DNA from 2 places in the Priestia sp. JV24 genome. Region 1 is predicted to be linked to the other one. Evidence: riboswitches for the same ligand, from Rfam matches in the RefSeq annotation. Region 1 holds a riboswitch; the other holds the start of a gene.
What was found. A riboswitch is a leader RNA that binds a small molecule or an ion and turns the genes downstream of it on or off. The one in region 1 is predicted to bind FMN.

Region 1 (3,428 bases):
ATATAAGCAATTTCTTCAAGCGTCTTGCCTTTTTGAAGCCAGCTATACGTTTTTAACGTCGAGCTTGTCAAAGGCAATTCTAAATATAGATCACGTAAAAAAGAAGACAGTACATGAAAGCTTTCATTATTTTTACTTACTTTTTCAATGATATGGTGAATAACCCCTAAAAGTTGAATATGAACATAATGCTCATCGAGTTCATATTGATATGCTAACTGATTTTTTGTAAAGCCTACTCTTTGGTATCCAGTCAGCTGCAAAACAAAAAGAGACGCGTCCCGTTCCGTGCAACCTTTCAAACACATTCGGAGCTCTTCGAATAGCTCGGCGGCTAACTCTTGACGCGTTTGCTTTTGAGACATAATATACGTTTTGACCCATTGAATGACCTCGGCATTTTTGGAAATGGGTAAAAACCCTTTTTGAAAATACTGTAGGTTTGATAAGGTCTGAATGAACAAAGTGATTCTTGCTAAAAATAATTGAGTACTGCTTGCGAATTTCCATCCGTCTAAAGCTGGATGAAAGGGTCGAGCCGTCAGTTCACCTTCAAGGCGTGCTTGTCCCTTATCTGTCATCACATACTTTTGATTTTCAGTTTCTTCAATATACTGCTGTTCTTTTAGATATGCAACGCAGGTTTCAAAAGACCGTTTATCTAAGTAAACAAATGACTGAAAAAGAAACGAAATTCCAAAAATTTTTCCGTCTTGAATCGTTTGAGCTGACTTTTTACCTGTTAATAAATGATAAATACCATAGGCGGTTCGCTCACCTTTTAACTGTTTTATACAAAATAAAATGCTAACTTGAATATAATTCAAAGGTGTCAACTTCCTTTCTCATTCATTGTACCAAAAGTGACCAATAGCATGTGAGATAAAGGCTTTTTAGCTCTTTCCTTTATGTATCAAAACGTTTGGGTAAGTGAAGAAACCTTGATTTGATAAGCATTCTCAGTGACTTTTCTATTGAAAAGTTTTATAAATCATTTTACAATGAATAAGGAGAAATTTCACTCTTGATTCGCCAAGAGATTATATAATGAGAAATTTTCGAACACTTTACAGGAGGTCTTGTTATGCCAAAATATACAATTGTTGATAAAGATACTTGCATCGCATGCGGCGCTTGCGGAGCAGCAGCACCAGACATTTATGATTATGATGATGAAGGTATTGCATTCGTAACATTAGATGATAACCAAGGTGTAGTAGAAATTCCAGAAGATCTAGAAGATGATATGATGGATGCAATGGAAGGCTGCCCTACGGATTCAATTCGCGTAGCGGATGAAAAATTCGAAGGCGATGCTAATAAATTCGAATAAGTATGGAGCAAACCTGTAGTGTACATGCTGCAGGTTTTTTTATATATAAAAATCGCTCTCCCCGGGAGAGCGATTGAATTAAACAGCAATGCGACGTGTGATCCATTGCTTCATTTTTGAAAACAATAAGACAAAGATAACCCCTGTTGCTGCTCCTTTTATTAAGTTAAACGGCAAAATACCTGCAACGATATATTGACGTGCTTGTTCACTAGACATTTCTGGCGATTGCAAGAAGATTGTATACGCTGGTAAGAAGACATAATAATTTAAGACAGCCATGAGTACCGTCATTACCACCGTACCCGTAACCAAACCTATCGTTACACCTTTAGCTGTTTTAAATCGGTTGAACATGTATGATACAGGAAGAACGAACAGTAAACCAGCCACAAAGTTCGCCACTTGACCAACTGGAACCCCTGTAGCACTTCCTTGAATTAAATAATTCAATAAATTTTTTATTCCTTCTACTATAACAGCAGCCATCGGTCCAAATACAAGTGCTGCTACGAGTGCAGGAATTTCGCTAAAATCAATTGTTAAAAACGGAGGTAATCCAGGAATTGGAAAATTAATTATCATTAAAATATAAGCAATACTACTTAACATTCCTAGTATGACCAGCTTTTGAGTTTTCTTACTTTGTTGCATCTTGCCTCTCTCCTTCTTTGTGATCCACTCTTCAAAGAAGAAAGGTTCAACTTTATATCCCCACGCAAAAACCTCCCAACAAATGATTCGTTGAGAGGAGACATGGCAGGCATATTTAATAAACGTTCATCACATTAGGTTTTGAACGCTGAACCTCCACCTTCTCCCATCCAGACTGTACTGTCGGCTTTGGAATTTCACCAAATCTGCTCGTATGTATTACATATAAGCTCGCGGGCTCAAAACAATTTGTTTTTTACCGCCGGTCGGGAATTTCACCCTGCCCCGAAGATAGACCAATATTTAATTATGAATTTATTATATGTTATCTCGAATTAAAAGTAAATAAAGAAGTTTTTTAATTCCTATTAAATTGATGTCTTTTATAAACTTCATTACTGTTTTATATGTAAAATAAGGAAATAAGTGCATAACCAACAGCATTATAACATATTTATAGTTTCAATTTTACGTTTATAATTGTGTATTTGATAACTAATCGTAAAGTTTGAAAAATATAATTGACAGAATTTTTTTAACATGGTAAATTATCAAATATTTGATGATAGTAAAATCCAAGGGAGATGTTCACGTCATGTATAATGTATTAGTAGCTGATTCAATTAGCAATGAAGGTCTTGCTCCACTACTTGAAGCTCCTCATGTGAATCTTACGCGAAAAAAAGTTGAAGAAGTTGAGAATGATTTGCATACGTACGATGCGCTTTTAGTACGGAGTGCTACGACGGTTACAGAGGATTTGCTGGCAAAAATGCCGAATTTAAAAATTGTTGCTCGCGCTGGAGTAGGTGTCGATAATATTGATATTGAAGCCTCAACCAAACGAGGGGTTGTCGTTATTAACGCGCCGAACGGAAATACCATTTCAACGGCGGAACATACATTTGCTATGATGGCTAGCTTGTTTCGGCATATCCCCCAAGGAAATGCTTCAGTCAAAGCGCGCGAATGGAACCGCTCAGCATTTGTTGGAACAGAGCTTAATCGCAAACACCTGGGCATTATCGGATTTGGACGAATTGGCTCAGAGCTTGCCAAACGCGCAAAAGCCTTCAATATGAGCGTTCACGTTTACGATCCTTTTTTAACCTCTTCCCGAGCTGAAAAGCTAGGCGTAGAACTATTATCCCTGGATGAATTACTAGCAGCAGCGGATGTTATTACCGTGCACACTCCACTTACCAAAGAAACAAAGGGATTGCTCAATCGTGACACGTTAGCCAAAACAAAGAAGGGTGTGTTTTTATTAAACTGCGCACGCGGCGGGATCATTGATGAAAAAGCCTTAGTTCATTATTTAGAAATTGGCCATGTTCAAGGTGCAGCTATTGACGTATTTGAAGTTGAGCCGCCGATTGATAACCCTTTGTTACATTTTGATCAAGTTATTACAACTCCCCATTTAGGAGCTTCTACAAAA
Region 2 (3,428 bases), on a different contig from region 1:
GGCACAAGCGCTGGGATATGCGTAGATTTCCACGTAAAAAGGCTCGTCTTTTTTTTATCGTTTCTACATATAGTGAACTATGAAGGGTAGAAGGGTGATGGGCATGAAAAGGTGGAAACTCACGCTGCAGGTTGCTGCTACGTATGTAGGCACCGTTGTAGGAGCCGGTTTTGCAACAGGCAAGGAAATCGTTCAATTTTTTACACAGTACGGGGAACTTGGAATGGTCGGAATTTTGGTCAGCGGCTTGTTTTTTATTTGGCTAGGTTCAAAAATGATGCTGCTTTCGCACGCAATTGGGGCTTCTTCTTATCAGCAGCTTAATACATATTTATTTGGTGATGTGCTTGGAAAAGCGGTAAACGGTGTAATGATTGTCATTTTATTTGGAGTAACTTCAGTCATGCTAGCGAGTACGGGGGCAATAGGAAAAGAACAGTTCGGGCTGTGGCCTCCTGTTGGGATGATTTTTACAATTGTTTTAACTTATATATTTATCGCAAAAGGAATTAACGGTATTTTAATGGTTAATTCTCTTGTTGTGCCGATGATGCTTTCATTTGCTTTTATCATCTTTATGCCGAATATCAGCTATTTCTCACTGATTCAAACGAAGCCGGATTTAACGCTCGTCACGCAGTGGAAGTGGGCGGTTAGTCCCTTTTTATATATTTCCCTGAATCTAGCTTTGGCTCAGGCCGTTTTGGTTCCATTAGGAAGCTCGGTGAAAGATAGGAGCGTGATTAAAAAAGGGGCCGTAATAGGAGGATGTGTACTTACGTTTATGCTTGTTTCTACTCATCTTGCCCTTTCCAATTTGCCTTATTCATTTCAACTTGATATTCCGATGAGTGCGGTTGTTAAAAATATCTCAGTGTGGGTGAATGTTTTATTTACGGTAGTTGTGTTGGGCGAGATTTTTACTACATTGATTGGAAATGTATTTGGCATCGCTAAGCAGCTTCAGTCATTTCTTCCCCTCAATGACAAACAAGCTTTTGCATTTATTATCTTGGCTTGCTTTATTATTGGGCAATTCGGATATGCCCAGCTTCTTGAATTTTTGTATCCCATATTTGGCTATATTGGACTAGCTTTTGTATGGATGCTATGTATTAAAAAAGAAAAAATAAGCTAAAAGCTGGATTTTAAAGAATAGATGTGAAAAAACGAAGTTAAATGATGTGACAAGTCGATTTTACTTTGCTATAATGTAAAACAAATAAGACTATAGCAGTCGAATATATTATTATCCTTCGGGGTCGGGTGTAAGTCCCAACCGGCGGTGATAAAGCGTATGCTTTTAAGCCCGTGACCCGTTTTCATACGATGTATGTTAGCGGTGGATCTAGTTAAAGTCTAGAGCCGACAGTAAAAGTCTGGATGGGAGAAGGATCAGGAAGCACAGTTGTTTTTTTGTGTTGAATTAATAAGGGGCACGCTTGCCTTTTTTAAAGCTACCCTTGTTTTTGTACACAAAATATAACTGTTTATTTCGTATACAATTAGCGGAATTTTGCATAGATAAAACTGATTCAGCTCAGCCGACCCCTTGGACATTTGTTCAAGGGGTTTTTTATTTTCAGTGGTTGGGGGAAAGATAAATATGAAAAAAAAGCAGCTGCTATTTCAAAACGGTATAAGAAATGGGAATAGCGCCAAAGCAGGTGAAGAAAATGTTCACAGGTATCATTGAAGAAATTGGAAAAATAAAACGTATTCAAAAGGCCACAGAAGCAATTGTTCTTACGATTGATGCGAAGACCGTGTTAGAAGATGTGAACTTAGGGGACAGTATTTCAGTTAACGGCGTTTGTTTAACCGTAACGGCTTACTCTCAAAATGAATTTACGGTCGATGTCATGCCGGAGACGATTAAAGCAAGTACCCTTCAGCTTCTAACCGTTGGAGCACGTGTTAACTTAGAGCGGGCGATGGCTGCAAATGGCCGGTTTGGAGGGCATTTCGTTAGCGGACACGTTGATGGAATTGGAACCATTGTAAGCAAAACACGTAAAGGAAATGCCTTTTATTATGAAATTCAAGTCGATCCTGAACTTCGTGAATTTATGATGTTAAAAGGATCTGTTTCCGTAGACGGAACAAGTCTTACTATTTTTGATGTCAGCAACCAATCATTTACTATTTCTCTTATTCCTCACACGGTGCTTCACACAGTCGTTGGAGACAAACAGCGAGGAGACAAGGTGAATATTGAATGCGATATGTTAGCTAAATATATGCATCAGATGATGACAAATAAGTCAACTCCTGGCGCCTCGAATCGTTCAGGTAACATGAAGGATTTATTGCAGCAGCATGGTTTTACAAATTAACAGTGAGGTGAAAGAGATGTTTCATAAAGTAGAAGAAGCCATTGAAGAGTTAAAAAAGGGAAAAGTGGTTATTGTATGCGATGATGAAGATCGAGAAAACGAAGGAGATTTTATTGCATTAGCCGAAAAAACGACGCCTGAGGTTATTAACTTTATGGCTACTCATGGAAGAGGATTAATTTGTACACCTGTTAATGAAGAAATTGCGCATAAATTGAATCTTCACCCGATGGTAGCGAACAATACGGATGCACATGGCACAGCATTTACAGTAAGTATTGATCATATTTCAAGTACAACAGGTATCAGTGCATATGAACGCTCTGCTACCGTTATGGCTCTTGTAAATGAAGCGACGGTAGCAAGTGATTTTCAACGCCCAGGACATATTTTCCCATTGATTGCAAAAGACGGGGGCGTTCTGCAGCGTGCAGGTCATACAGAGGCTGCTGTTGATTTAGCAGTATTAGCAGGAGGAAAGCCTGCGGGTGTTATTTGTGAAATTATGAATGAAGATGGAACAATGGCACGTGTACCGGATTTAACAAAAATTGCAGAGCAATTTGATTTAAAAATGATTACAATAAAAGATTTGATTGCCTACCGCCGCAAACATGATCAGCTTATTAGCCGTGAAGTAGAAGTGAGCTTACCTACGGCATTTGGTGAGTTTAAAGCTGTAGGATATACAAATAAACTTGATAATAAAGAACATGTGGCTCTTATCAAAGGTGATATTGATCATAATAGCCCCGTTCTCGTTCGCGTTCACTCTGAGTGTTTGACTGGAGATGTGTTTGGTTCTGAACGCTGCGACTGCGGTCCTCAGCTTCACGCAGCTCTTACGCAAATTGAAGAAGAAGGACGCGGCATTCTGTTGTATATGCGTCAAGAGGGCAGAGGTATTGGCTTACTAAATAAGCTAAGAGCATATAAGCTGCAGGAAGAAGGATACGATACCGTAGAAGCGAATGAAAAACTCGGGTTTGCTGCAGATTTACGAGAGTATGGAATCGGTGCTCAAATCTTAAAAGACCTTGGAGTCAAACAAATGAAGCTTTTAACGAATAACCCTCGTAAAATTACTGGGCT

Region 2: it holds a riboswitch for FMN, as region 1 does, so the genes downstream of both, ribE (riboflavin synthase) here and OK414_RS22780 (ECF transporter S component) in region 1, are expected to answer to the same signal.

What each region holds. Positions count from the first base shown of each region.
Region 1 covers NZ_JAPCIN010000023.1:299,890-303,317, forward strand. Annotated here, with positions in the region: gene OK414_RS22770 (helix-turn-helix domain-containing protein) at 1-827, opposite strand, end outside; gene OK414_RS22775 (ferredoxin) at 1,085-1,333, shown strand; gene OK414_RS22780 (ECF transporter S component) at 1,412-1,987, opposite strand; FMN riboswitch at 2,142-2,284, opposite strand; gene serA (phosphoglycerate dehydrogenase) at 2,583-3,428, shown strand, end outside.
Region 2 covers NZ_JAPCIN010000012.1:129,883-133,310, forward strand. Annotated here, with positions in the region: gene OK414_RS06340 (amino acid/polyamine transporter II) at 104-1,138, shown strand; FMN riboswitch at 1,249-1,399, shown strand; gene ribE (riboflavin synthase) at 1,677-2,336, shown strand; gene OK414_RS06350 (bifunctional 3,4-dihydroxy-2-butanone-4-phosphate synthase/GTP cyclohydrolase II) at 2,353-3,428, shown strand, end outside.